DNA from 4 places in the Bacillus sp. C-3-6 genome. Region 1 is predicted to be linked to each of the others. Evidence: riboswitches for the same ligand, from Rfam matches in the RefSeq annotation. Region 1 holds a riboswitch; each other region holds the start of a gene.
What was found. A riboswitch is a leader RNA that binds a small molecule or an ion and turns the genes downstream of it on or off. The one in region 1 is predicted to bind S-adenosylmethionine.

Region 2: another riboswitch for S-adenosylmethionine. It lies ahead of ACW0JX_RS12875 (ECF-type riboflavin transporter substrate-binding protein); the one in region 1 lies ahead of ACW0JX_RS01100 (peptide ABC transporter substrate-binding protein).
Region 3: another riboswitch for S-adenosylmethionine. It lies ahead of ACW0JX_RS24435 (methionine ABC transporter ATP-binding protein); the one in region 1 lies ahead of ACW0JX_RS01100 (peptide ABC transporter substrate-binding protein).
Region 4: another riboswitch for S-adenosylmethionine. It lies ahead of ACW0JX_RS15895 (hypothetical protein); the one in region 1 lies ahead of ACW0JX_RS01100 (peptide ABC transporter substrate-binding protein).

The regions. Positions count from the first base shown of each region.
Region 1 is NZ_CM137247.1:190,883-198,623, reverse strand. It holds gene ACW0JX_RS01135 (substrate-binding domain-containing protein) at 1-8, opposite strand, end outside; gene modA (molybdate ABC transporter substrate-binding protein) at 169-975, shown strand; gene modB (molybdate ABC transporter permease subunit) at 981-1,655, shown strand; gene ACW0JX_RS01120 (GRP family sugar transporter) at 1,956-2,807, shown strand; gene pnuC (nicotinamide riboside transporter PnuC) at 2,875-3,525, opposite strand; gene proC (pyrroline-5-carboxylate reductase) at 3,712-4,515, shown strand; gene ACW0JX_RS01105 (aldo/keto reductase) at 4,517-5,350, shown strand; SAM riboswitch class I at 5,503-5,607, shown strand; gene ACW0JX_RS01100 (peptide ABC transporter substrate-binding protein) at 5,740-7,380, shown strand.
Region 2 is NZ_CM137247.1:2,512,304-2,520,044, forward strand. It holds gene ACW0JX_RS12860 (peptidoglycan D,D-transpeptidase FtsI family protein) at 1-1,693, shown strand, start outside; gene ACW0JX_RS12865 (macrolide family glycosyltransferase) at 2,133-3,320, shown strand; gene ACW0JX_RS12870 (aspartate/glutamate racemase family protein) at 3,411-4,091, opposite strand; SAM riboswitch class I at 4,245-4,360, shown strand; gene ACW0JX_RS12875 (ECF-type riboflavin transporter substrate-binding protein) at 4,500-5,048, shown strand; gene ACW0JX_RS12880 (ABC transporter ATP-binding protein) at 5,059-6,759, shown strand; gene ACW0JX_RS12885 (energy-coupling factor transporter transmembrane component T family protein) at 6,752-7,552, shown strand; gene ACW0JX_RS12890 (YjcZ family sporulation protein) at 7,689-7,741, shown strand, end outside.
Region 3 is NZ_CM137247.1:4,727,503-4,735,243, forward strand. It holds gene sufC (Fe-S cluster assembly ATPase SufC) at 1-767, opposite strand, end outside; gene metQ (methionine ABC transporter substrate-binding lipoprotein MetQ) at 1,006-1,812, opposite strand; gene metQ (methionine ABC transporter substrate-binding lipoprotein MetQ) at 1,886-2,698, opposite strand; gene ACW0JX_RS24430 (methionine ABC transporter permease) at 2,722-3,387, opposite strand; gene ACW0JX_RS24435 (methionine ABC transporter ATP-binding protein) at 3,380-4,405, opposite strand; SAM riboswitch class I at 4,584-4,691, opposite strand; gene ACW0JX_RS24440 (hypothetical protein) at 4,817-5,161, opposite strand; gene ACW0JX_RS24445 (thioredoxin family protein) at 5,314-5,622, opposite strand; gene ACW0JX_RS24450 (toprim domain-containing protein) at 5,626-5,970, opposite strand; gene gcvH (glycine cleavage system protein GcvH) at 6,461-6,844, opposite strand; gene ACW0JX_RS24460 (arsenate reductase family protein) at 6,886-7,251, opposite strand.
Region 4 is NZ_CM137247.1:3,092,618-3,100,358, reverse strand. It holds gene ACW0JX_RS15915 (ABC transporter ATP-binding protein) at 1-226, shown strand, start outside; gene ACW0JX_RS15910 (ECF transporter S component) at 199-900, shown strand; gene ACW0JX_RS15905 (YwiC-like family protein) at 1,084-1,806, shown strand; gene ACW0JX_RS15900 (hypothetical protein) at 1,839-2,030, opposite strand; SAM riboswitch class I at 2,153-2,251, shown strand; gene ACW0JX_RS15895 (hypothetical protein) at 2,292-2,609, shown strand; gene ACW0JX_RS15890 (SWIM zinc finger family protein) at 2,870-3,259, shown strand; gene ACW0JX_RS15885 (NAD(P)H-dependent oxidoreductase) at 3,283-3,858, shown strand; gene ACW0JX_RS15880 (group-specific protein) at 3,855-4,208, shown strand; gene ACW0JX_RS15875 (short-chain fatty acid transporter) at 4,249-5,595, opposite strand; gene ACW0JX_RS15870 (serine hydrolase domain-containing protein) at 6,103-7,362, opposite strand; gene ACW0JX_RS15865 (MFS transporter) at 7,463-7,741, opposite strand, start outside.

The DNA of each region.
Region 1 (7,741 bases):
TGATCCATAGACGATTCCTCACTTTCTTCTTTCATTGTAACAAAGAAAAGAATATTTCTCCTATTTTTTAAAAATAGATATATGTTCAAATTATATTCAATTATAACTAGTTATATTTAGTTATAATTAGTTATAATTAGATGTGTCAAAACGAAAGGGGATTTTTTTATGAATAAATTTACATTACGTTGGATTGGGGCACTTATACTTTCTTTTCTTCTTATATTTAGTGTTGCATGTACAAACGGAGATAAGAAAGAGAAATCAACTGTTAAAGAAGGAAAAGCAGTTGAACTTACTATCTCAGCTGCTGCAAGCTTACAAGATGCATTAAAAGAAATTGAAAAACAATATAAAGAAAAAGAACCAAATATTAAACTTTCTTTTAACTTCGGTGCTTCTGGAGCACTTCAACAACAAATTGAACAAGGTGCACCTGCTGATTTATTCTTCTCTGCTGCAGAAGATAAATTCCAAATCCTTGTAAAAAAAGGATTCATTAATGAAAAAGAAGGGAAAAATCTTCTTGGAAATGAACTAGTTCTAGTCATCCCTAAAGATAGTTCTCTTACAAAATTTCAAGATTTAAAAGATGAGAAAATCAAAAAAATCGCACTTGGTACACCTGAATCTGTACCTGCTGGCAAATATGCAAAGGCCTCTCTAACACACGAAAACCTTTGGAATGATGTTCAAAATAAAGTCGTATTTACAAAAGATGTTCGCCAAGTGTTAACATATGTAGAAACAGGGAATGTCGATGCTGGTATCGTATACAAAACAGATGCTCTCATTTCAGATAAAGTAAAGATTGGTGAGACAGCAGCAGCTACTTCTCATGAGCCAATCCACTATCCTTTAGGTGTTATAAAAGAATCTAAACATAAGAAAGAGGCGAATTCATTTTATGAGTATTTGCAGTCAAAAGATGCACAATCTACCTTTAAGAAATATGGATTTACAGTCCTGTCGTAATTACTATGAGCATTGATGCTATTATATCGCCTGTCTTTCTATCTTTAAGAGTAGCTGCGTGTGCCACTATTCTCGTTACAATTTTAGGGACGATTGTCGGACGAGCACTAGCTCGCTCCTCATGGCGATATAAAGTACTATTAGAAACCATATTTTTATTACCAATGGTACTTCCACCAACTGTTATCGGCTTCTTTCTCATTATCATCTTTGGAAACAACAGCCCGATCGGAAGGTGGGTTGAATCATTATTTCAGCAGTCTATTATGTTCACATCTACCGCTGCGATCATCGCTTCTACAGTTGTTGCATTTCCACTTATGTACCAATCAGCGAAAACGGGATTTTCTATCGCAAATGTACAAATTGAAGAAAGTGCTCGTGACCTTGGCGCAAGTGAATATCAAGTTTTTCTGCACGTTACACTTCCGCTCGCATTTCCTGCATTACTAAGCGGGATGATTTTGAGCTTTGTCCGCGCGCTCGGTGAGTTTGGTGCTACACTCATGTTTGCCGGGAATATCCCTGGTAAAACACAGACAATCCCGACTGCAATTTACATGGCCATTGACGCAAGTAATATGCAACTCGCCTGGACACTTGTGGTTATCACTATTAGTATGTCACTCCTATTTCTGCTATGTATTCAGCTTATTAACAAAAGAATTACTAACCCTTAAAGCAGCTTTTTTGGAAGCTGCTTCTTTATTTCTTAGGAAATAAAATATACCACCGGGAAATAACTGAATTTTACCTCTTATTTAAATATACATTTTATTTGAATTCACTTTCTAAAATAGGCAATTTCCTGTTATTATATGGAGGTGTTTCAAAAAATGAAGAAATGAAAACGCATTTATATCGTGAATTCTTCATCCTGTTTTAGCGATCGGTAATCTTCTACTCTATTAGTGGGGCATTACCGATCGTTAGAACGATATGTAACTATATTGGTATAGCAAACCGAAGGGAGTCTTGTAATGGACATTTTATTAGCGCTTCTTCCTGCAATTGCATGGGGAAACATCTTATTAGTAAGCGTAAAAATGGGCGGTGGTGCATATAGCCAAACGGTAGGTATGACAATCGGTGCTCTATTCTTCGCAACAATTATGTATGTATTTACTCAACCAGCTTTAACAATGACAGTCTTAATTGTTGGGTTTATTTCAGGTTTATTCTGGGCTTTAGGACAAGTAAACCAATTAAAAACAGTTGAAAAACTAGGTGTTTCAACTACCGTAACAATTTCTACTGGTATGCAACTTGTTGCAACTTCTATCTTTGGGGTTATCGCTTTCCGTGAGTGGACTACTACTACAACGATTATTCTGGGAACGATTGCAATCCTATTAATCGTAGTTGGTGTTGTATTCACATCACTAGATGATAAAGAAAATGCTCAGCCACCAGGACAATTGAAAAAAGGACTTCTTACTTTAATTGTTTCTACTTTCGGCTATCTTGTATATGTAATTATTATTCGTTGGTATAATATCGATGGTTGGTCTGCTATTTTACCACAAGCAGTTGGTATGTTTGTTGGTGCGGTTGTACTGACATCTAAACATAAACCATTTAACAAATATGCAATCCGTAATGCTTTATCTGGTTTACTATGGGGAACTGGAAACTTATTCTTACTTCTTTCATTACCACGTGTTGGAGTAGCAACAAGCTTCCCATTATCTCAAACTGGAATCGTTATCTCAACATTCGGTGCGATTGTATTCTTAGGTGAAAAGAAAACAAAACGTCAATTGATCTTTATTGCACTAGGTAGTGTTTTAATTATCGGCGGCGCTGTATTACTTGGTATGACAAAAGCATAATCTTATATTCTATTAGTAAACCCCTGAAGCATATGTACTTCAGGGGTTTTTTAATTCTAATTATTTTCTAGATATAATTATTTGTATGTTCTTGCCCCTTATAATTGCTCTTCCACTCTAGCAAACCAGCTACACATATAAAGAGGTTAATAATAGCTAATATTAGCATGACGTATAAACCAGTAGAAATATAAATTACAATGCTAACTACGTTATATAAAATCCATAAATGCCAGTTTTCTAATATTTTTCGACTTAACATAAATTGAGCCACTAGTCCCAATACGGCATTTAAAGCGTCTAAATATGGACTTGTTGACTCTAAATAACGGACTTGATAATAACCCCAACCAATCCAAGCAACTAAAATAAAACTTATATAAAAAGTCCACCCTTTCAAATCTAAACGAACTGTTGCTTTTACTTCTCCCTCCCCACTTTGTGCAATCCAATAATACCAACCATATACATTAAATATAAATTGAAAAGCGGCTAATACTGCCATTGCATATAAACCTTGTGTAATAAAAATGTATAGAAATACCGCAACAGTAATCATGCCAAATAAAAAGTTGGATACTTTTTCTCTCGCTAATAACCAAACATTAATGATCCCCATAATTGATGCGAAAATTTCAATATAACTCGATTGAATATACAATCCAACTAATACACAAATAATACTAGAAACAAGTAAAAAAAATGGACTTCTAACCATATTTATCTCTCCCCAGATGTGTAATAAATTCCCTATCACCAGTATAAGGAATAGCCCTTTCCTTTACCATGAATTTCCGCCTTCTCATTATCCATTCCATCTACGGTAAGTCTTTTCTTTTTACAAAATTCTCTTAAAGATGATATCGTTTTTATAACATATCTCTACTAGAAAGGAATAAAGGATATGCCTAACAAACATCGAATTTTATTTATTGGCGCTGGTCGTATGGCAGAAGCTATATTTTCCGGATTACTTAAAACAAGCAAAGAGTACATCGAAAAAATTATTATTTCTAACCAAAGCAACGTAGAAAAGTTAGAACAATTACAAAGGCGATATAATGTGTCTATTACAACGGATTGGAAGCAGCATATTACATCTGTCGATACGGTTGTTTTAGCAATGCCACCTTCTGCTCATGAAGAATTATTAGCTGAGCTATCTCCGTTAATATCAAATCAACTTGTCGTAACAGTAGCAGCTGGCATTGGACCATCTTATTTAGAAGCTAGACTCCCAAAAGGCACACCTGTTGCTTGGATTATGCCTAATACAGCTGCTGAAATTGGAAAGTCTATCTCCTTATATACAATAGGACAATCAGTAACCGAGATGCATCAAGAAACCCTGCAACTGCTTTTAAGAGGTATTGGTACTTCGCAACTTTGTACTGAGGAAGAAGTTCATCAGCTTACTGCAGTTACTGGAAGTGCACCAGCCTTCCTTTATTACTTTGCTGAAAGCTTAATTGAAGCAACAAAAAGTTATGGAGTCGATGAAGAAACCGCAAAACATCTTGTCATTCAAATGATTTCTGGCTCTGCTTCTATGCTCGAGCAAACGCAAAATCCAGCTAACCTCCGCGAACAAGTAACAACGCCAGGTGGTTCCACAGCTGAGGGTCTCAAAACTTTATACGAATATAATTTTTCAGAGGCAATTCAAAAAGCAGTAGAAGCAACAAACAAAAAAGCTAGGGGGAAATAATATGATTTTAACAAGTTTAAAAGATTATACAACATTACATAACGGTGTAAAAATGCCTTGGTTTGGTTTAGGTGTTTTTAAAGTAGAAGATGGTTCAGAAGTAATTGATTCTGTAAAAGCAGCAATTAAAAATAGCTACCGCAGCATCGATACTGCAGCAATCTATCAAAATGAAGAAGGCGTTGGACAAGCGATTCGTGAATCCGGTGTTTCACGTGAAGAATTATTTATTACCTCAAAAGTATGGAATAGCGATCAAGGATATGAAACAACACTTCAAGCATTTGAAACTACATTAGAGAAATTAGGTCTAGAATATTTAGATTTATATTTAGTACATTGGCCTGTAAAAGGGAAATATACTGAATCATGGAAAGCATTAGAAAAACTTTATAAAGATGGCCGTGTTCGCGCTATCGGTGTGAGTAATTTCCACATTCACCACTTACAAGACGTATTTGAAATTGCTGAAATTAAGCCAATGGTCAACCAAGTGGAATATCACCCACGTTTAGCACAAGAAGAGCTACATGCATTCTGTAAAGAACATAATATCCAGCTTGAAGCTTGGTCACCATTAATGCAAGGACAACTACTAGATAATCCAACGTTACAAGAAATTGCGACAAAATATAATAAATCAACTGCGCAAATTATTTTACGCTGGGATTTACAAAACGAAGTTGTAACAATCCCTAAATCAATTAAAGAACATCGCATTATTGAAAATGCAAACATCTTCGACTTTGAATTAAGTGCTGATGATATGAAAGCAATTCAAGCTTTAAATGAAGATCGTCGCGTTGGTCCAGATCCAGATAACTTTAACTTCTAGTAGAAAAACCACTGCCATATGCAGTGGTTTTTTTGTTTAAGAAAACTGAAAATTTAAACTATATTTCATTTGGTTGACACTTCATTATTCAAGGTGTAAGATTTTGAATTATCAAAGAAACACAAAAATTAATAAAATTTATTCGTTTACTCATTGTATCAAGAGAGGTGGAGGGACTGGCCCTTTGAAACCTCGGCAGCAGGTTCATTTTGAATACTGTGCCACTTCCTGCAAGCTTTATGCTTGAAAGATAGAATGAGGGACTTCGTTTATATACGGGTGCATAACTTGTACGTAAAAATCCCTCTTTCTCAATATGAAAAGAGGGATTTTTTATTTTTCATTTCCCTCATCATCATCCAAACTTAATTATTTAGGAGGAAAATCAAATGAAAAAGAAGTTTGTACCCGGTATTGCATCAGTTGTAGGAGTAAGTATTTTATTAACTGGTTGCGGTAGTTATAAAAACGAAGCAAGCGGAGCAAATGCAAAAGACGAGGCACCTAGTAAACAGGTTTTAAACTTATCTTCACCTACTGAAATACGAACAATGGATACGGCTCGTGCTACAGATACTGATTCTGGTCAAGTAATGAGAAACGTATTTGAAGGTTTGTATAATCTTGGTGAAGGTAACAAACCTGTTCCTGGTGTTGCAAAATCTCATGAAGTAAGTGGCGATAAAACGAAATACACATTCCATTTGCGAGATTCAAAATGGTCAAACGGCACTCCTGTTACAGCGAAAGATTTTGTGTTCGCTTGGCAACGTGCCGTAGATCCAGCAACAGCCTCTGAATATGCATTTCTATTCTTTGATATTAAAAATGCAACAAAAATTAACAACAAAGAACTTCCAGCCGACCAACTTGGTGTAAAAGCAGTTGATGACCATACTTTTGAGGTAGAATTGGAACGTCCTGTTCCGTATTTTATTAGCTTAACAGCGTTCCCAACATTTCTACCAATTAACGAGGAATTCTTTAAAGCACAAGGTGATAAGTACGCTTTAGAAGATAATACAATCTTGTACAATGGAGCTTTTACACTAAGCGATTGGAAGCACGAACAAAGCTTTAAATTTAAGAAGAACCCTACCTATTGGGATAAAGATACTGTCAAACTAGAAGAAATCAATTTTAACGTCGTAAAAGAAAAATCAACAGAAGTCAATTTATTCGAGTCAAAACAATTAGATCGTATAAAACTAACATCTGACTTCGTTGATAAATATAAAAAAGATGCCCACTTTAAAGAACGTCCAAACGTAGGCGTACAATTTTTACGTATGAATCAACAAAACAAAGTACTTCAAAACGTTTCTGCACGCCAAGCAATTGATCAAACAATTGATAGAAAATCCTTTGTAAATACGTTATTAAATGATGGCTCTACACCAACATTTGGTCTCGTTCCAAAAAACTTTGCAAAAGGACCTGAAGGAAAAGACTTCCGTACTGCAAACGGCGATTTAACAAAAGTTGATACAAAATCTGCACAAGAATTATGGAAAAAAGCTAAACAAGAGCTTGATTCTGAAAAGATAACATTAGAATTATTAACGAGTGATGCTGACCTTGATAAGAAAACTGGTGAATTCTTAAAAGGGCAACTAGAAAAGAATCTAGATGGATTAACAGTAAATATAAAACCGCAACCGCGTAAGCAACAAGTTTCGCTTTTATTAAAAGGTGACTACGAAATCGGAATTGACGGCTGGAGCCCTGACTTTGCGGATCCAATTACATTCCTTGAGCTATTTACAACGAATAACCCTTATAACTTAGATCATTACTCTAATAAGGAATTCGACGAAACAATAGCAAAAGTGAAAACAACTTTAGCTGGTGATGAAAAAGCTCGCTGGGAAGCATTACTAGAATCCGAGAAAATATTATTTAAAGACTCTGTTATCGCTCCTCTTTATCAAAAAGGCGAATCTTATTTAGAACGTTCTTATGTGAAAAGAATTGTGCAAGTAGACTTTGCGGGTCAATTAAACTTCAAGTGGGCAAAAATTGAAAAATAAAGTAAAACCGTAATAAGTGGGGGTTCTTCATCCCCACTTATTATTAGCCCACACCAATTGTTTTTTTAGCAAAATATATTAAAAGTAGGTTCTCTCACACAAGAGAATTTACTTTTTTAATATATTATTCCAAGAAATTAACATTCTATTTTTATTATTGACATATAGTTCTTTCCAGTGTTAATATTCTAAATAATCAAAGAAACAAAATATTTCACCATCAAAATATAATGTCTACTAAGTTGAAACATATAACGATAGATTATAGCTCAACATGTATATACATATAGGACACCTGATTACCTATAAACAAATATTTATAATAGGTTCTATCTCCTTCTATAGCTACTTCAAGACAGGG
Region 2 (7,741 bases), 2.3 Mb from region 1:
GTTCCGAAATAAGGATATTACCGGAAAAGAGCTAGACAAGAAAATAGAAGATTTAAAAAGAAAGCGCGTTACAGATAAAAATCTTCAAGAACTAACAGCTAAAGATATAGAAGTGTTAGCTATTAAAAGTAAAATGACCTCAGGTTTTCAAATGGCACCTCAAATTATTAAAAAGGACGTTAGTGAACAGGAATATGCGGTGATTAGTGAAAATTTAGCGAACCTCCCAGGGGTAGATGCATCAGTTGATTGGGAGAGAATCTATGTAAATGATGGTCTATTCCGTTCTGTCCTTGGTAACGTTTCAAATGCTGATGAAGGATTGCCACGTGAAAGATTAGATTATTATTTAGTGCGTGATTATAGTCGAAATGATAGGGTCGGCAAAAGTTATATCGAACAGCAATACGAAGATGTACTTCATGGTACAAAAAAAGAAGTAAGAAGCATTGCTGATAAACAAGGAAATACTATTAGAACGGAAACTGTTACTGAAGGGAAAAGCGGTAAAAATTTAACTTTAACAATAGATATGGAATTGCAAAAAAAAGTAGAGGAGAGCATAGAAAAAATATTAAAACAATATAAAGGATCAGAATCAATGTTAGACCGTGCTTTCGTAGTAATGATGAATCCCAAAAATGGTCAAGTATTATCAATGGCTGGGAAAAAGCTTGTAGAAAAAGATGGGAAAATGGAAGTAGAAGATTACGCTTTAGGCACGCTGACTAGTTCTTATGAGCTAGGATCAACGGTTAAAGGTGCGACAGTGTTAACAGGGTTTGAAACAAATGCAATAACTCCTGGAACACATTTTTATGATGCACCTATGAAGTTTAAAGGAACTAAGGAGAAGAAGTCTTGGAAAAATTTTGGTGATATAGACGATCTAAGAGCGTTACAAGTATCTTCAAACGTTTATATGTTTAATATAGCATTAAAAATTGCTGGAGTGGATTATGTGAAAAATAGTTCACTAGATATTAAACAAGAATATTTTGATAAAATGAGGTATTATTTCAGGCAATTTGGATTAGGCGTACAAACTGGTATTGATTTACCAAATGAAACTGCAGGACAAATTGGAAGAAAAGATAATCAGCCTGGTTTCTTATTAGATTATTCTATTGGACAATATGATACGTATACACCACTTCAGCTTGCACAATATATTTCGACTATCGCAAATGGAGGGTATCGAATGAAACCGCAAATTGTTCAAGAAATTAGAGAACAAACCGTTCAAAAAGATGAGGTTGGTAAAGTAGTACAATCAATAGAACCCGTTGTTTTAAATAGAATCGATATGAAACAAGAATATATTAATCAAGTAAAAGAAGGATTTAGAAAAGTATTTCAAGAAGGAGATGGAACGGGAGTAAGAGCGTTCCAAAAAGCACCATATAAACCAGCTGGTAAAACAGGGACCGCACAAACTGTATATGGTGGAGAAAATGAAATTGGGCGAAATGCGAAAGGTGATCGTAGAGAATGTTATAACTTAACATTGGCTGGATATGCGCCATATGATGATCCAGAAGTAGCATTTTCTGTTGTAGTACCGTGGGTTGAAAATGATAAATCGGGCATTAACTCCGATATTGGAAAAGAAGTTTTAGATGCTTATTTTGATTTGAAAAATAAGCGATTAACTGGTGAAGCGCCAAAAACAGATAACTCTAAAGAGAATTAAAATGGACGAAACGTCTTTAGCATTCATGTGAACTAGAAGCGTTTTTATCTGGGGATAGATTGGAAATGAGGTATATATGAAGCTGTTTATTCTAAAATATTGGAGGAACATATGTAGATACATAATAATAATTGAGATTATATTTATTAATAACTCTTTTTTTATTTTAATGGGCTAAAATAATTCTATTAACGATTCACATTTTATAAAATAAATCATATATTGATAGCATAGGACAAGCAGAAAAGCTTGTTCTAACCTCACAGAACACTCCTTATCACGGTTAGGCATCTACATAGGTAGATGCTTTTTTTGTTGATGGCTGAAAATTATTTATCAACATAATGTAACAAGCACTTTAGGACTATTAGGGGACGATTACATGTACAAATAACAGTATGCTTAATTAAAACAGTGAAATATAAGGAGTGAGGAATAAGTGCTAAATATTTTAGTGGTTAATTTTCCAGCAGAGGGACATGTAAACCCTACATTAAATTTAGTAAAAGCCTTTACTGAACGAGGGGATCACGTACATTATATTACAACGGCAAACTTTAAGGATAGAATTGAAGATTTAGGAGCTACTGTACATACTCATCCGGATCTATTAAAAGAGATTTCTATTGATGCTGAAACTTCATCTGGATTAAATGCTTTCTTTCATGTGCATGTTCAAACTTCTTTATATATATTAGAAATTACGAAACAATTATGTGAAAGTATAAATTTTGATTTCGTAATTTATGATATATTTGGCGCAGGAGAGTTAGTAAAGGAGTATTTACAAGTTCCAGGTGTAGTGTCCTCACCTATATTTTTAATTCCGCCAGAATTTTTGAAGACATTACCTTTTCATCCAAATGCAGAGATGCCATTCCAACCAGAGGAAGTCTCTGAAAAATTACTAAATCAGATGGAACATAAATTTGGAGTAAAACCAAAGAATAATCTTCAATTTATGAATAATAAGGGTGATGTTTGTCTCGTATACACAAGTCGTTATTTTCAACCTAATAGCGAATCGTTCGGGGAAAATAACATTTTTATTGGACCGAGTATTTCAAAGCGTAAAACAAATATAAAGTTTCCACTGGAATCACTTAAAGAAAAGAAAGTTATTTACATTTCAATGGGAACACTGCTTGAAGGACTCGAACCATTCTTTAATACTTGTATTGATACTTTTTCAGATTTTGATGGGATAGTTGTAATGGCAATTGGTGATAGAAATGATATTTCAAAAATAAAGCAAGCGCCAGATAATTTTATAATTGCTCCATACGTACCTCAATCAGAAATATTAAATGAAGCAGATGTTTTTATTACACATGGTGGTATGAATAGCGTACACGATGCCATTCATTATAATGTCCCATTTGTAATAATACCGCATGATAAAGATCAGCCTATGATAGCGCAAAGATTAACTGAGCTTGAAGCGGCACATAGACTATTGAAAGAACATGTTAATGTACACACTTTAAAAGAGGCCGTAACAGATGTTCTTTCAAATGAAAAGTATAAACATGGTATAAGAAAACTTAATGATAGCTTTTTAGAATGTGGTGGTTCAAAAGAAGCAATTGCAGTTATTGAATCTCTTTTAAATAAAGTAAAAATTTAATTGGTGGGGCTTTACTGCCTGCAAATAGCAGGATAAATAGTCATAACTTTATACAAGCATAGAGGTTCTCACCTTTATGCTTGTATATTCTTATCCAGCAAATTGCACAGCAGTATTTGCATGTAAAAAAGCAGTATCAAAAACGGGAACAGTGAGATCATTTTGGGAGATGAGTAAAGGTATTTCAGTGCAGCCTAATAATATACCTTCAGCACCATTTTGAATTAATGATTTTGTAATTTGTAATAACTCTTCTTTAGATGTTTCTGAAATGATCCCTCTACTTAATTCATCTAATATGACATGGTGGATAAAAGTTCTTTCCTCGTCATTGGGGATAATTGTCTCAATGTTATATTTCGCTAATCGTGATTTATAGAAATCTTGCTCCATCGTTTGTTTTGTTCCTAATAGTCCGATACGTTTTATATTCTGTTCTACCATTTTTTTAGCACTTACATCACCAATGTGAAGAAGCGGGATAGATATTGCTTGTTCTACCTCCTCAGCAAATAGATGTACAGTATTTGAACACATTAATAAACATTCAGCCCCAGATTTTTCAACTTTCTTTGCAACTGTAACTAGTTCATTTTTCACTTCTTCATATTGATGGTTTTGTAATAAAGTAGTTACTTCACCAAAGTCCATACTATATAAAATTAGCTTCGCATTTTGATCGTATTGAGAGAGTGTAAGCGTATTAATATGTTTATAGTATAATGATGTAGATTCCCAACTTAATCCTCCAATCAAACCAATCACTTTCATAATGCATTCCTCCCGAAACGATTTTGAATTCATTATTTCACAATTCCGATAAGAATACAATGATTTAAATGCGCCATTTAACAAAAAATAAAAATAGTAAGAAAAGTGTTGAAATTTACATTCTTTAGTGCCATAATACGAATTACAAATTAATACTTATCCAGAGAGGTGGAGGGAACGGCCCTAAGAAACCTCAGCAACCCCTATGTAATTTTATAGGAAGGTGCTAATTCCGCAGAGGACACGTTGTGTTTTTTGAAAGATAAGAGGATTCTTGAACGTGAAAGAAAATGACCTCTTATATAAGAGGTCATTTTTTGTTGTATAGAAAGGGAGTGTAGATGCATAATTCATTTTTAAATTAAATATAGAGTAATAAAAGTTGACTAATATGAGAGGGGAATTGTAATGAACAAATTATCAACAAAGTTAGTAGTAGCAATCGGTATTGGAGCAGCATTATACGGGATATTAGGACTTTGGGGATTTTCTATTGCACCGAATACATTTATTAAACCAGCATTAGCTATATTAACTGTTTTTGGAGCATTATTTGGTCCATTGGCAGGACTCTTAATCGGACTTATCGGTCATACCGTAACAGATACGATTGCTGGATGGGGGATTTGGTGGGGCTGGGTTATTAGTTCAGGGATTATTGGTTTTTCGATGGGTCTTATTCAAAAAAGAGTTGGTTTTAGTGTAAAAAACGGGTCGTTTAACAAGGGGCATATTTCTTATTTAGCAATTACTGGGTTAGTTGGTATTGTCATTGCTATTATATTTGCTGGGGCATTCGATATTATTGTGATGGGAGAACCATTTGACAAAATTGTTATACAAGTATTAGGAGCAACAATTTCCGATGTTATCGTTTTCTTAGTAGTTGGATTGCCACTTACAATTGGCTTGGCAAAATCTAATAAGAAACATACACATTTAAAAATTGAAGAGTAGGGATGTTAACATGAAACCAATTATTTCGTTTGAACAATTTACCTTTCAATATGGGCATGCTGCGCAGCCTACTTTAAGTGATATTACCTTTCATATATACCCTGGGGAAAAAGTACTAATTGCTGGACGAAGTGGTTCAGGAAAGTCGACATTAGCTCATTGTATAAATGGGCTAATCCCATTTTCTTACGAAGGGACTAGTACAGGTAACGTTTTAATTGCCGGTAAAGACCCGAGGGAAGGAAGTATTTTTGAACAAAGTAAGCAGGTAGGAACAATTTTGCAAGATCAAGATGCTCAATTTATTGGTCTGACAGTAGAAGAAGATGTAGCTTTTTATTTAGAAAATGAATGTGTAAAGCAAGATGATATGAAAAAGATTGTTTCGGACTCATTAAGAAAGGTGAAGATGCATACGTTTCATAAACAAAGTCCACATGAATTATCAGGAGGTCAAAAGCAAACAGTTTCTCTAGCTGGTTTATTAACAACAAATGCGGATATATTATTGTTCGATGAACCGTTAGCGAACTTAGATCCACTAAGCGCCGTACATACGATAGAACTTATGAAAGATATACATGAGCAATATAATAAAACGATTGTTATTATCGAACATAGGATAGAAGAAATTTTAAAGCTGGATTTAGACAAAGTTATATTAATTGATGAAGGTAAAGTCATTGCAATAGGAACACCAAAAGAAATCTTAGCGTCAAATATATTGCCACGTATTGGCTTAAGAGAGCCTATTTACATCGAAGCATTAAAGAGATTACATTTTGATCGTAATAATGACGTAATATATCCAATGGAAAACCTTCAAAAAGAAAAGATAGGCAACGTTCTAAAAGAGTGGATGGAGAAACAAGTCATATTAAAAGGTAATACTAAAAACAAGGAATTACTTAAAGTGGAGAATTTATCATTTTCATACCCTAATAAACAAAAAGTATTAGAAAATGTAAACCTTTCAATATATGAAGGAGAAATTGTGGCACTGTTGGGACATAATGGAGCAGGGAAATCCACATTAGCTCATAGTCTTATAGGCATAAACAAAATAAAAAATGGGAAAATCTTGTTAGAAGGTGAAAATATTAGTTCTTGGTCTATTCGTAAACGTGGGAAAATCATATCTTACGTGATGCAAAATCCAAATCATATGATTACACAGCCTACTGTTTTTCAAGAAGTTTCATTTACATTAACATTACATAATTTTTCTAAGGAAGAAATTAAGAATAGAGTAGAAGGAACTTTAAAAATTTGTGGTTTATATCCATTTCGTAATTGGCCAATTCAAGCACTAAGCTATGGGCAAAAAAAGAGATTAACAATCGCATCTATATTAACAACAAATCCTAAGCTTATCATATTAGATGAACCGACAGCGGGACAAGATTATTATCATTATAAACAATTTATGTCGTTTATTAAAAAACTAGCTAAGAAGGGTATTTCATTTGTTTTTATCACTCACGATATGAATCTCGCACTAGAATATGCAGACCGTGCAGTAGTTCTACATGAAGGGGAAATTATTGCGGATAATACAGTGTCTAATGTATTTGGTGATCAAGAAACGTTACAAATAGCTAACTTAAGAGAGAGTTCTTTAACCAAGCTTGTTAAATTTAGTGGGATTGCATGTCCGGAAAAATTTATGGAACTTTATTTAGATAGTAATAGGAGGGAGGAAGGTGCATAGTACATATTTTCATCGTATGGATGGGGTAGTGAAATTGTTTTTATTTATTTTTTGTATGACGCTTACTTTTTTGTTTTTTGATTTTCGGGTGTTGCTAATACTATTTATCATCGGGTGTATCGGACTCAGCATTGCTAAAATTCCATTTCATAAAATTTTAATTGTTTTTAGTGTCATATTTACATTTAGTTTATTAAACTCTGTCATGATTTTATTTATTACACCAACTCATGGATCTGAATTAACTGAATCATATACCTCGTTTTTACATATTGGATATGCAACGATTACATATGAAACATTATTTTATGCAGCTACACTTTCATTAAAGTATTTTACGTTATTACCATTTACACTTCTTTTTATATACACGACAGATCCAAGCGAATTTGTAAGTAGTTTAAGTAAACTTGGAATCCATTATAAGATTACATATGCAATAAATATTGCACTACGTTATATTCCTGACATCCAGTCTGAGTATAAAATTATTAAACACGCGCAAGAAGCGAGAGGAGTGGCTTTTGAAAAAGGAGAAGCAAGTTTATGGGTTCGTATGAAGAACCGTGTTTTAATTTTCTGGCCACTAATCATTCATTCTCTAGAAAGAATAGATACGGTTTCAAATGCAATGGATTTAAGAGGATTTGGAAAGAAGGATAAACGTACATGGTTTTATACAAGTAAGGCGAAACGTGAAGATTTCATCGCTTTATTTGCCGGTGTTTTCATATTCATTGTTGCGGTATATTTAAAATTAAACGTATTTCAAAACTTTTGGTATCCATTTTAAAGCACTCTTTAAACGAGTGCTTTTACTTATTTTTATGTAGACATGCTCAAAAAAGGGATATACACATAATGTATAATACGAACCAGTTAAAATGATCAACTACCTATTAGTTTTCAAACCAAAAGGAGGAGAAAATATGAGTTACGGTGGTTCTTGTGGTTTTGGTGGAGGTTTCGCTTTATTAGTTGT
Region 3 (7,741 bases), 690 kb from region 1:
GTTTCGTCTTCAATACCTAATTCTTTTTTAATCCAGTCGTAACCTTCAGCTTCTAGACGTTGTGCAAGCTCAGGGCCACCAGATTTAACGATACGACCGTTCATCATAACGTGAACGAAGTCTGGAGTGATGTAGTTTAATAAGCGTTGGTAATGCGTAATCATTAGGCAACCGAACTCTTCGCCGCGCATTTGGTTAATACCTTTAGATACAACTTTTAATGCATCGATATCAAGACCTGAGTCGATTTCATCTAAGATTGCGATTTTTGGCTCAATCATCATTAATTGAAGAATTTCGTTACGCTTTTTCTCTCCACCAGAGAAACCTTCGTTTAAGTAACGTTGTGCCATTTCTGGATCCATTTCTAGGAATTCCATGTTTTTATCTAATGTACGGATAAATTTCATAAGAGAAATTTCATCGCCTTCTTCACGACGTGCGTTAATTGCAGAACGTAAGAAGTCAGCGTTTGTTACTCCGCTAATTTCACTTGGATATTGCATTGCTAGGAATAGACCCGCTTGTGCGCGCTCGTCTACTTCCATTTCTAATACATCTTCACCGTCAATGATGATGCTACCTTCTGTTACTTCATACTTTGGGTGACCCATAATTGCAGAAGATAAAGTTGATTTACCTGTTCCGTTAGGTCCCATAATTGCGTGGATTTCTCCACCTTTTACTTCAAGGTTTACACCCTTTAAAATTTCTTTGCCGTCAATTGATACGTGTAAGTCTTTAACCGTTAATGTAGAACCAGCCATCTCAATACCTCCATTAATCCTATATATACATTTTAAAAATTCCTAAAACGTTCATATTCTCATTTTATTCTCATTCTAATTTTATATCAAATAAAATGATATCGCAAACGACGAAAAAAAGTAACCGTTTTTTCACAAATGTATATAAGTATTTCCTTTACATCTTTCTATGATACACCTTTCTTCTTATTTATATAAAGAAAAAAGGACTGGTAATTTCCCAGTCCTTTCCTTATATTTATTCACTTACCGGAAGTACAGCACCTTTATATTCTTTATTAATAAAATCTTGAATTTCTTTTGAATGTAACACTTCTACTAGCTCTTTAATTTCTTTTTTCTTCTCATCACCTTTACGAACTGCAATGATGTTTGCATACGGAGAGTCTGCTCCTTCAATCGCAATTGCATCCTTCATTGGATTTAATTTTGCATCAATTGCATAGTTCGAATTAATGAATAAAGCATCTCCCTCATTATTTTCATACAACTTCGGTGAAAGTCCAGGTTCAACATCTGTTTTAAATTTTAAGTTTTTCGGATTTTCGACTACATCTTTTACTGTCGCCTTAACCACATCTACACCATCTTTAAGCTTAATCACGCCGCCTTTTTGTAACAATGCTAACATACGGCCACGCTCCGCTACGTTATTACTCATAATCACTGTCCCGCCATCTGGTAAGTCTTTTAAGCTTTTATATTTCTTAGAATAAATGCCCATTGGCTCTAAATGGATTTTTCCTGCGTTTACAATTTTATATCCTTTTTCTTGGATTTCTTTATCTAAGTAAGGAATGTGTTGGAAGTAGTTCGCATCAATTTCCTTATCCGCTAACGCTTTATTCGGCAACACATAATCTTGGAATTTTTTAATTTCTAATTTAATACCCTTTTTCTCTAATATCGGCTGTGCCTTTTCTAAAATAACAGCGTGTGGCACGTTAGAAGCTCCAACAACAAGCTTATTCTCATCTTTCCCTCCGCAAGCAGCTAATGTAAATACAGATAGTGCTGTAACAACTGACAATAGAATCTTTTTCATATGATATCCCCTTCTCCCCAATAGTTATGTAGTTATGAAAAAGAGCTGGCATCAGACCAGCCCTTTTCAGCAATTATTCTTTTACAGGAACAACTGCCCCTTTATATTCTTTATTAATGAAGTCTTCAATTTCTTTAGAATGTAATACTTCTACAAGAGCTTTAATCTCTTTCTTATCTTTATCGCCTTTACGAACAGCTACTATGTTTGCGTACGGTGAATCATTTCCTTCAATTGCAATGGCATCTTTTTCCGGATTTAACTTTGCATCAATTGCATAGTTAGAGTTAATTAAAACAGCATCGCCTTCTTTATTGTTATACACTTGTGGCAATAAACCAGGCTCGATATCCGTTTTGAATTTTAGATTTTTCGGATTATCTGCAATATCTTTTGGAGTTGCTTTAACTGGATCTACCCCATCTTTAATTTTTAAAATGCCTTCTTTTTGTAAAATTGCTAAACCACGTCCATGGTCAGCAACAGAATTACTCATAATGATTGTTGCTCCGTCCGGAAGTTCTTTTAAGCTCTTATATTTTTGAGAATATACACCAATTGGCTCTAAATGAATTTTTCCTGCTACTTCAAAGTCATACTTTTTATCTTTAATTTCTTTTTCTAAATACGGAATGTGCTGGAAGTAGTTTGCATCTAAATCCTTATCCGCTAACGATTTATTTGGTAATACGTAGTCTTGGAATTTTTTAATTTCTAACTCAATTCCTTTTTTCTCAAGTAACGGTTTTGCCTTTTCTAAAATTTCAGCGTGCGGTACGTTAGAAGCACCAACAACAAGTTTCTTTTCATCTTTATCTTTCCCGCCACAAGCAGCTAAACCAAAAATTGAAGTTGAAATAAGTGCCGTAAGTAATAATTTTTTCATTTGAAACATCCTCCCGTTTTTTATTATCGTTTATCTATTCGAGTCGTTAAACTATCACCAATCCACTGAATTAAAAATACAACTAGTAATACACAAATTGTCGCAACGATTGTTACATCGTTATTCCCTCTCTGGAATCCTTCTAAGTAAGCAAGTGTTCCAAGACCACCAGCACCAACAACTCCCGCCATTGCTGTATAGCCTACTAAAGCAATTGTCGTAACTGTAATACCAGATACTAATGCTGGTAACGATTCTGGAATCAATACTTTTAAAATAATTGTGCTTGTTTTTGCTCCCATTGCTTTTGAAGCTTCAATTACACCTTTATCAATTTCGCGAAGTGCGATTTCAACCATTCTCGCGTAGAATGGTGCCGCCCCAATAATTAAAGCTGGCAGCGCTGCACTTGCTCCAAGAATTGTTCCAAGAAGAATCTTTGTGAATGGGATTAATAAAATAATTAAAATGATGAACGGTATAGAACGGAATATATTTACGAATGCTCCAATCACCGTATTAATTGATTTGTTTTCCCATAAATTATCTTTCGCTGTCATGAAAAGTAACAATCCTAAAATTAGTCCTAAAACAAATGTCGCAAGAGCTGCGATTGCCGTCATATATAACGTTTCACCAGTTGCTTCTAACATTTGATTCCAATCAACATTTGCGAGTAACTTATCCATGTGCAATCACCTCCAGCTCTACTTGATCTTGATGAATTCCTTCTATTGCTTGCTGGATCGCTGTTTCCTCACCATTTAAATGAACAACTAAACTACCGTAAGAACCGTTATTCGTTTGTGCGATATTTCCTTGCAAAATGCTAACTTCTATATCACTGCGTTGCATCAATCGTTGAAGCACTGGTCTTTCTACAGCCTCACCGATAAACTGCAAACGAATCACTTTTCCATCTGGATATTTTTCAATTAAACTTTCAATCGTTTCATTTGTATCTTCAGAATCTGTTAACTGCTGTACAAATCGTTTCGTAATATCTTGCTTCGGATTACGGAATACATCAAGTACTGGACCCGTTTCTACAATCTTTCCTCTCTCCATTACCGCCACTCGATTACAAATCTTTCGAATTACGTGCATCTCATGTGTAATGAGTACAATTGTTAAACCAAGGCGCTTATTAATGTCTAATAGTAAATCCAAAATTTGATCTGTCGTTTCTGGATCAAGAGCTGACGTTGCTTCATCACATAAAAGTACTTGTGGGTTGTTAGCTAATGCTCTTGCAATCCCAACGCGTTGTTTTTGTCCCCCGCTCAGCTGAGATGGGTACGCGTCTCCTCTTCCTTCTAATCCAACAAGATGAATTAATTCATCAACACGTTTTCTTCTCTTCGTTTTATCAACACCTGCAATTTCAAGTGGAAACTCTATATTTTCACGTACAGTTCGTGACCAAAGTAAGTTAAAATGCTGAAAAATCATTCCGATTTCTTGCCTTGCCTTACGAAGTTCACTTCCTGTAATTGCTGATATAACACGATTCGCAATTGTAATTTGGCCAGAAGTCGGTTTCTCTAACTGATTAAACAATCTGATTAAAGAACTTTTTCCAGCGCCGCTATATCCGATAACACCAAATATTTCGCCTTTTTCTATTTTTAAATTGGCGTTATCTACAGCAGTGACATCACCGCTTTTCGCCTTATATATTTTCCTTACATTCTCTAATAGAATCATGATGTTCACCCCTTTTTTGTTTAGGTCGACTCCGCAATTTTTTATTTTTAATGCGTGTAGTCCACTGTTATCATTACTTTTATTATTTGAATGTCCTCCACATTCAAACAATAAAAAAACCTTTCTGCTTTAGAGAAGCAGAAAGGTTTATATGCGTATATAACAACATTATCCCTCTCTCTCATCTCTCAAAGCATTCGCTTTGCAGGAATTGGCACCATTTCAACATAAGTTGACGGTTGCCGGGCTTCACAGGGCACAGTCCCTCCACCTCTCTTGATAAGAGAAATCAGATTCAATTTTCGTCTGATTTGAAATTTATGAAATTGTCTATATTTTATGACTTGAATTGTATCAATATACACTTACCATGTCAACAGAAATTTTCGTAAAAAATGAAACTTCAGAATTTTAAGCACCTACTGACATCGGTTTACATATATGAAACATCGATTCCACTAATAACATCGTTTGGTACGTTCCCGAATATTGTACACGCCCATCGTTCATTAACATTTGCAATCGTACATTTCCATTCACCAATTGCTCTATATCCTTTTCGTCTAAGCAAATGATTTGTTCCGTTCCTCTTTCCTCTTGTAGCAGCTCTATATAATCTCTTGAAATTTGTAACGAACAACTTTCATCTCTAAAGCGGAAATTAACAGTTTTCTCCTCTCGTCTTAAAAGCGGCTCTAAATGATATTGACCATTAGCGTAATTTACAAATGATTGAAGCAAAGAATATAATTTCACCCTAAATCACATCCTTCATATCACTTTCTATTACATACCATTCCCTCTCAATAAAGAGCAATCCTGTTATTTTCGCTCGACAAATACTGTATCCATCCTGCATCTCGACATATTTCCCAAGAAATATGTCGAGGCGGCAAAAATTTTGCCGCCTACTTTAATTCCGTATATAAATATTCAACCGAATGAAATGCATATATCTTCTTCATCAGTGTCCCATTTTCAAAAACAAGTAAACAAGGTACACTTTCAATCCCATACTCTTTCGCTAAATGCGGAGCATAATTTAAATCTAACATCCCAATTTTGAGGCCTTCAATTGTCATCTCAACGACTGTTAACATCTTTTTTGCTAATTGGCATGTTCCACACATTGGAGTATATACATATAACACTGTTTTTTCTTCATTCTCTATTAGGGCTGTAGCTTCGGCTCCTGTCCAATCGATCACTTCTATCATTCCTTACCGTAAATATTCTGTATAAACGTCAATGTCGGCTCCCCATAATACATTTGCTAAGTGTGTAGATGGCGCAGTTGCCACTTCTCGGTACGAGCGATCAATATAGATATGCTCGGCTTGCGGAAATTCTTTTCGAAATTGTTTCCTTAACTTTTCTCCAGCATCATCAGCATCCACTAGCACATACACTTCCTTATCAAAAAACTGATCAACGAGCTCATCCATTTTCGACAAACCAATTGTACCATTTGTACAAACAATTTCCACTGGTTCACGAATAATAGATTCAATCTTTCTTCTATCTGATGTACCTTCTACAATAATGACTTTTTCCACATAAATCATATGTCATCACCCGATCACCATATACTATACAACCTTGAACTTAGTATATAGTATATTCGTTATTTTCATGTTGTTTCCTGTTTATTTTTGCAAAAGAAAAGCGAAACCGACTGTTTAGCCCTGTTGGCTAAGGTTCTTCCGTACAGAAGACGCTTTTTATCTTCTCGTGCGGAAGGTTCTTAGACATGAAGGGCTAGGAGTTGGAGCTAGACAATGAAAAGCGCAAGCGGCTCATTTAGATTGTGAGGGGGATGGAGCTTCTGACGTAGAGGCGCTTTTTGCCTTGTAGGAAGAAGCGAAGCCACCGAACAATCTAGTCGCTGGAGCTAGACAACGAAAAACAAAAGCGGCTAGACCTGCATAAAGATTAAACGAAAAAGTTTTTTCAAAAAACGTTCTCCTACACGATAATTAGTATATGATTCTACATTCATTATTTTACACAAAATAAAAAAGGACAGCACAAAGGCTGTCCTTTAGTCGACTATAATTAGTCTTGGTTTGTCATTTCTGCATATTTTTCTGCAGTTAATAACTTCTCAACTTGGCTTGCATCAGAAAGTTCAACTTTAACCATCCATGCACCCTCGTATGGAGATTCGTTAACAAGTTCTGGTTGGTCACTTAATTCTTCGTTTACTGCTACAACTTTACCGCTTACAGGTGCGTATAACTCAGAAACTGTTTTAACAGATTCTACGCTTCCGAATGGCTCGTCAGCTTCGATTGTTGCACCTACTTCAGGAAGTTCAACGAATACGATATCACCTAGCTCACCTTGTGCAAAGTGAGTGATACCGATAACAACTTCATTACCTTCAGTTTTTACCCATTCGTGTTCTTCAGAGTAACGTAAATTATTTGGAATGCTCATGACTGTACCTCCAGTGAATGTATTAATTATGTAAAAATACCTTATTGGTACTTTTTCCACACACTTTCAAACTGCTCTTCGTTAAAACCAAGTGTTACATTCGTTCCATCTGTTACAATTGGACGTTTGATCAACATGCCATCAGATGCTAAAAGCTCATACATTTCGTCTTCGCTTGCATCTTTCAACTTATCTTTCAGACCAAGTTCACGGTAACGCATTCCACTTGTATTAAAGAATTTTTTTAATGGTAATTCACTTTTTTCATGTAAATTACGTAAATCTTCTTTTGATGGTGGATTTTCAACAATATGAATCATCTCATATGCTACATCGTTTGCCTCAAACCATTTCTTTGCCTTTTGACATGTGCCACACTTTGGATATGAATAAAATGTTACTGTCATAAATTCACCTACTTTTTTACTAACCTTTACCTTTATCATATAGAAAACGTTTTATTATTTCAAACCATTATTCGCTAAACTTTTACTTATTTCGTGATAATTTTTAATAATCCTGCGAATTTTTCTTATTTTTCCGCCATTTGTTAAGAAAAAAATAAATATATAAATTTTTTTAGATTCTGCACCAAACATATATCTTAAACAAGCGTTTGATTAATTTCTTATTTTTCTTTGTTAGCCTTTGAACTACATGAGTTTCTTTCTACCGAACATACAGCTTAAACAAACGTTTGATTAATTCTCCATTTTTCTTTCTTAACCTTTGAGCTGCATCGGTTTCTTCCTACCGAACATACAGCTTAAACAAACGTTTGATTAATTTCTTATTTTTCTTTCTTAACCTTTGAACTACATAAGTTTCTTTCTACCGAACATACAGCTTAAACAAACGTTTATTTTTAAAAAATAAGAAGCCTTTTTTACAGGCTCC
Region 4 (7,741 bases), 2.3 Mb from region 1:
AATTGTAATGGCAACGCATGACATTGAGTTCGCTGCGAAATACGTTGATCAATGTATGATGTTATTTGATGGGACAGTCATTATGAATGATGCACCGAAAGAATTTTTTAGCGGCAACTTCTTTTATACAACATCTATCAATCGATTCATTCGAAAAGAATTGCCATATGCATTAACGTGGGAGGATGTGTACGAAGCGTGTCCAAACGATATGTTGCATTCATAATATGTATTTTTGCAGTAATAATAGGCACATTACTCTTTACTACACTTATTATGGACGGTTATTACATGTTAAGTAGTTTGTTTTTATTAGTTGTTATTATGTTACCTTTCTATATCCGTTTTGAAAGAAAGGCGTTTGTTTCACGTGAAATTGTTCTCGTTGCTGTATTAGCAGCAATTGCAGCAGTTAGCCGCGTACCATTTTCTATTTTACCGAGTGTACAACCAACTTCTTTTGTTATTATCGTTTCTGCAATTGTGTTTGGAAGTGAAGCGGGTTTTATGATCGGTGCAACAGCAGCGATTGTGTCTAACATCTTTTTAGGGCAAGGTCCGTGGACGCCGTGGCAAATGTTTTCATGGGGTATGATTGGTTTTATAGCTGGATTATTGCGTAATACATTTTTAATGAAAAAGCTATGGGGAAGACTCCTGTACGGATTGTTTGTTGGATTTTTATTTGGCTGGATTATGAATTTCTGGGGACTTCTCGGTTTTATACGAGAGGCAACGTGGGAAACAGTCATTTCGTATTACATCGCAAGTTTTTATTTCGATTTGAGCCATGCAATTTCGAATGTTGTCTTCTTACTATTATTTAGTACTTCTTGGATTACGATTCTCACAAGATTTAAAAAGAAATACGGTATATTAGATAAGCATAACATAGCATAGAAAAGCATACTCATATAAGGTAGGGTCGCGACTTACATATTCGTTTGCCTCTTTCATGCTTCTTACATATTGTAAGGAGCATTTTTTATTGTCAAAAAATAGTCCAATATATATCCGTTACTATATAAAATTATTCGTATAATAATAGGTGAGAACTATTTTCAAAAGGGAGGTGTATAGTTAATGAAGTTAGTTATTCCGAAGCAACATGGTGCATGGGCGATGCTTGCTATACCATTTCTATTAAGTGTCATACTTGGAAAACCTACTATATATCACATTCCATTGTTTATAGCTTGGTTCTTTATCTATTTAGCTACGTATCCATTCCTTATGTACATAAAACAAAAACGAAAAAAAGAGTATTTACATGCTTCAATTGTATATTTTATTATTGCGTTCGTATTTGGGATGATTTCTCTATTATATGAATGGCGCATTCTTTTATTCGTAATAGTCATGATTCCACTATTTATAGTAAATATGCATTATGCTCGTCAAAAAAATGAAAGGGCACTATTAAATGATATTTGTGCGATCATTGTGTTTTGTGTTGGTGGGTTAATTAGTTATTATTTTTCAATGAAACAAATCGATCATACAGCATTATTCATTGCACTTATTTCATTCTTATACTTTTTAGGTAGTACGTTTTATGTGAAAACGATGATACGTGAGAAAAATAATCCGAAGTATCGTTTTATATCTTGGGGTTATCATATTCTATTAACAATCATTGTATTTGCAATTAATCCGTGGTGCTCCCTTATTTTTATACCAAGTGTCATTCGAGCCATTATATTGTATGGCAAAAAAATTTCTATTATAAAAGTAGGGATTTTAGAAATTGTGAATTCTGTATATTTTTTAATCATAACGGCAATAATTATGAAGTATGCCATTTGAAAAAACTTCCCACCTTATGATGGGAAGTTTTTTCAATCTTGTTCTAAAATGTGAACGGTGTAATCGCAGCGTTGAATAGCTTGTTCGATCGCATAAAGGGATTGCTCAATACGAGCGCGATTAAAATCTTTTTCAACAGTCTGTAATGCTTCTTCTAAACAATGTTTTGCTTCTTGTAATGATTGAAAAGAATCTTGTACATATCCGCGAGCATTTTGATGCATTTCATAATCCTCCTTGCATATTCATATATGTATAGTATGAACAGTAAAGAAGAAAATATTATTTGTTATATTTGTTTGACAATTAAAATGAAATTACGTATAGTAAGAATTAAGTGAATATTTTCTTATCCAGAGAGGTGGAGGGACTGGCCCGATGAAACCCAGCAACCGCGATGCAGGTGCTAATTCCAGCAGAACATATTTGTTCTGGGAGATAAGACGAAGATATATACGTAACTTCTTCTTATCGGAGAGGTTTTTTTGTTGCAAAAAAACCGATTACGAAAATTTATATTAAGAAGAAAGGGGTTGCGCATTGCTGTGACACTCGAAAAATACGTAAAACTGCGTAGTACAGTTTATGAATATATGATAGAGCAAGATAAGCCAATATCATTGTTAGATATTCAAGAACATATCGTTTCGCATCATGAAGGAAAATTCACGAAAAAGATGTTACATCAATTTTATTTATCAAGACTATTAGATGAACTGAAACTGGATGGGAAAATTACATTAGCTGATGAATATCTCTATACTGAAAAAGGGGTATTTTATAAGGCGAGAAAAGGGAGCTAAGCTCTCTTTTTTTAAAAATAACGGAGTATGTAGAGTAAAAGACTGCTTAAGCAGCCTGATACAGGGAATGGTGTTGAGTGTGTAGTGTCAAAAATTGAATGTGCCTGAAAGAGGCAATTCGTATCGGCTGCAAATGAAAAGAGACACCTTCGCCGAATAGGTGTCAGTCGTTTTGCAAAATAGACTTGCTATTTAACAGTTCTTAGAATAACATGCAGGGGTTTGGAAGTCAAAAGGGAATTAAAGGAAGGGGTACAATTATGTACGCTTACTTATTAAAAGATATAACGAAATGGATCCCAAAGTACGTTGTAGATAAGGGATATGAATATTATGAAGATGGACATGTAGAAGATGTTGAAATACAAGATAACAAAGTGTTTGCTTTCGTTACTGGAAATGCAGGGAATTATGAAGTAGTTATTGATCTCGAAGATTTTTCAAAAAGTAGTTGCGAATGTCCGTATGAAAATTATTGTAAACATATGGCGGCAGTTGTTTATGATATTCAAGGTGCTGGTGAGAGTGCAGTTAAAGAGAAACTGAAAGATTTAGAAAAAGAAGAGTTACTTACTGTATTAAATCGACTGTTGCAAAGTTCGAAAAACATGCAAATTGTAGAGAAGATGTTAAAGAAGGGGAAACTTTAACTTATAGAGGGAGTTGTTATGTAGTGAACGTACTAATTGTATACGCTCATCCTAGTCCTTCAAGTTTTAATGCGGCGATTTTAAATCATGTGCAAAAAGGACTACAGGAAACAAATCATTCAGTTACCGTACTTGATTTATACAAAGAACAATTTGATCCAGTCCTCGTATTTAATGAAGAGAAGAAAAGACGTGATTTAGTAAATGAAGAAGAAACAGCTCGATACAGAACGTTAGTAGAAGAAGCAGATACAATTCTATTCATCTATCCAATATGGTGGTGGGGGATGCCAGCTATTTTAAAAGGTTTTATTGACCGTATTTTCGTAGCTGAATTTGCTTATAAATATGAAGGGGCTCTGCCGAAAGGATTATTGCAAGGGAAAAAAGCGTGGGTTATTAATACGTTAGACTCGCCTCTATGGTACGTCGCATTGTTATATCGATCAGCAGATTGGATTATGATGAAGAGAGGTGTTTTACGTTTTTGTGGCATTCGTGATATAAAACGGTCAGTGTTTCAATCTGTGAAAACGAGTAAAGTATCAAAGCGCGAAAAATGGTTATTACAAATAGAAGAAAAGGCTCGTACATTATGAATGAAGTCGATCGTATTATAAACTGTTGTCAGTATGATAACGAACTTTTTCGAAAGTATATTACGTGTTTACTTCAATTGAAAAAATGCAGCGATACATTTCAACAAATTCAAATAGAGTTAAGAAATGATTATTTAATAAGAGGAATTTGTGAAAGAGAAGTAGATGAGGTAGTAAGGGGAAGTAAAGAATATGAAACATATTTTCTTCCTAAAGCGTTACAGTGGAATTTTTTGAGGGAACATCCATACTTGATTGGAAAAATTTGCGAAGATTTTTTTGCATTTGAGTCATTACATCTTACGGACATAGAGTGGAAGACAGTTATAAATTGCATGGGAAATAAATGATTTATTATGTAAAAAAGCTAGTATAAAACTAGCTTTTCGTTTAAATAAATAAGAAGCATAGACTAATGATAAAACCTGCATATAGTAAGTTCACAACGCAAAATCCCATAATGTCACGAGCACCTAAACCAGCTATCGCTAATGCTGGTAATGCCCAGAAAGGTTGAATTAAATTCGTCCAAGCATCGCCCCACGCAATGGCCATTGCAGTTTTTGCAGCAGGTACACCAAGTTCAGCGCCAGCTGGAATCATAATTGGTGCTTGCACGGCCCATTGACCGCCACCAGATGGAACGAAAATATTAACGATACCAGCACTTAAAAAAGTAAAGAGCGGGAAAGTTGATTCGTTTGAAATGCTAATAAAGAAATTAGAAATAGCTCCTCCAAGTGAAAGTCCTTCACTATTTGCTCCAATCATCATGCCCATAATTCCTGCGTAAAACGGAAATTGAAGTAAAATGCCAGAGGCACTTTTCGTAGAGTCTGAAAAAGCGCGAATATACTGAATCGGAGTGCGGTGGAAAATAAGTCCAGCAATTAATAACATAAAAATCACGATATCGAGAGTAAGATTAAATCCTTTCGTATAAAAGTAATTGAAAATATAAATGAGACCTAACAATCCAACACAAAGTGTAATAATGATGCTATTTTCCATTTTTTCAGCGAATGTATTTTTTTCTACTTCTTGAGCAGCAGCTTCTTCATGGAACACGCTAGGATCTACAGTTATCGTATGTTTTTCATCTGGATGCATCGCTTTATTAATGAGAGGCATCGTAACGAGAAAAATAATAACTGGAACGAGAGCGTATGGTGAGAATAACGTTTCTGTTATCGGAATTGCCTCTTTAATACTTCCAGCAGTCGTTTTAATTAACGTTTCACCGCCTGTTGCTAACGTAAGAGGGATAGAGGCAGAAAGACCGGCATGCCAAATGAGAAATCCAGAGTAAGAAGAGGCAATTGCTAGTCTATAATCTAATCCGTCCAGTTGCCTTGCCACTTCTTTTGCGTATAAAACAGATACAACAATTCCAAAGCCCCAGTTTATGTATGCACCAAGTAAACTTACAATGGAAATGGCAATAATACCTTGTCCATTCGTTTTCGGTAGTCTGGCAGCTTTCGTTAATCCTTTTTTAATAAGAGGAGCATTTGCTAAAGCAGATCCAGTCACGAGTACAAGTGCCATTTGCATAGAAAAGGCGAGGAGTCCCCAAATTCCATTACCCCAGTGATTAATCATTTCTACAGGTGTTTGGTGAATCGCAAACATACCAAAGCAGATAACGAAAACAGTTAGTAAACATGATAAAATAAACGGTTCTGGCAAGAAGCGTTGCACTAAGGCGACGCAACCATTTGTAAAGGAACGAAACAAAATAGATCAACCTCCTTATGTATATGTATTACAATTATTCGAGGTTATTTGGGAGATAATCTTCAATATAAAGAAAATTCAGATATTTATAAGAGTGGTAATTTATTGATAGATTGATATAGAGCCTCGTATCAGATTCTGCTTTTAATATACTAGAAGAAAAACGGTTGTAAATGGGGTAGCACTTATAGGGATAGTATAGAGAAAGGTTACTAGCTGGCTTCAAAGCAACTGTTGCAAACTGGTCAAAAAATAAAGTTCATCATCCCGGAAGAAACTCTATTTTCATCAATAGAAGAAATTTTCGACGAATATGAACAGACAATCTTTGTAAGGGAAGTGTTTTAACGAATTCTCCAAAAGGTGTGGATGTATTAGTTAAACACTTAATTAAACATGTAAACTGCTTATATAAATTTTGATAGGTGTGTTTGAAGCAGTTGTTCTTTCAGTATCTTCTAATATATAGGATTATAAATAAAATATCCCAACAAGAAGAAGCTTCCACTACTGTGGAAGCTTCTCTAAATGATGTGAAATATCAATATACATATTTGAGTAAACTGAATGTATTTCATTACTTGGCGTAGCGTTAGAAGAGAAGTGGACAATTACCATATTTGCTTTCGGATCGATGTAAAGTGTTTGTCCGTAACTACCTAACACTTCAAAAGCACCCTGTTCATTGTGGGGAATCCACCATTGATTATGATAAGAAATGGAAGCTCCAGGGCTAATTGCAAGTTCACCTTCTTGGACATTTTTTATATCTTCAGTAATAGAAGAAGGGAGAATTTGTTTTCCGTTATATTCCCCGTTGTTTAATAGTAATTGCCCGAATCTCGCCATATCTCTAGCAGTTGCATTTAAGCCAGCGCTTGCTTGTTCTATTTTCGTTTCATCTGTAACGTAATACGCGTTTTCTTCCATACCAATTTGAGACCAAATTCGTTCGCTAACATTTTCAGCTAATGATTTACCAGTAATAGTTCGAATAACCCAAGCGAGCGTTTCTGTTGATCCGTTATTGTAAGAAAAGGCAGAACCAGGCGGTGCAGTTTCTTCTGCTTCTTGTAACATATCATAAATTTTCATCGGACCGTCGTAATTTTTGCCGCGGGGTAAAATATTGCTAGCTAAATATAATTGTGCATCTTGATTTTCTAGCCCAGGCTGCTCATATCCGTGGGTCGGGTATTCTGCTGAAACTTGCATGTCCATTAATTGCTGAAGTGTCGCTTTTCCGAACGGTGTGTTTTTTAATTCTTTTATGTAAGTGTCAGCTGTTTTCTCTAAATCGATACGATTTTCTTCAGCGAGAGATTGTATAATTGCCCCGGTAAAGACTTTTGCTAATGATGCCATACCATGAGGTTCATTCTGTTTATACCCATTGAAATATCGTTCATATACAAGTTGTCCATTATGTACAACGACAAAAGCATCCGTTTTGTTATCGTCTAAAAGTTTTTTTAGAGGAGTTGTATTTCCGAATCTACGCTCCACAGCAAAATCGTCTAAGTTTTGCAATGCGAAAGGGAAGTGAGCAATTTGGTCAGGATTGTTTTTTACGTCATTAACTAAAGTGAATTCTTTCATATGGGTATACGACCAACGTAAGTAAGGGTCATTTAACCAGTTTTCTTTTGTCACATTATGTTTTGATGGGGTCGTTTTATTTTGTTTGAAGTAAGTAAACCCAAGCCCTGTAATTACAAATATGAATGTTAGTAAAAGTAAGAGTAGGGGAGATTTTTTTAGTTTCATATATGGCCCTCCTTTTTATTTCTACTATAAGTATACGCTCGTCTTGAAGGAAATACAAAATAAGGAAAGTAAACGGGGAAGTTTACTTTCCTTATTAACGTTAAGCGGAAATTTTTCCGTCTGTAGGTTGTTTTTTGAATTTTTGTTTTCGTCCGTGTAATCCATAATATAAAAGTAAAGTGAAAGCAACGATAATAGCTGCGATAAAATACATATTATGATAACTAGATTTCGCTGCGACAATACCTAAAATGAAAGAACCAAAGCCAATACCACTATCAAAGAATGAGAAATACGTAGCTGTCGCAGAACCACGTCTATGGTTTGGAGCAGCAGAAATCGCAATCGTTTGGAAACTCGGAATTAATGTTCCGTAACC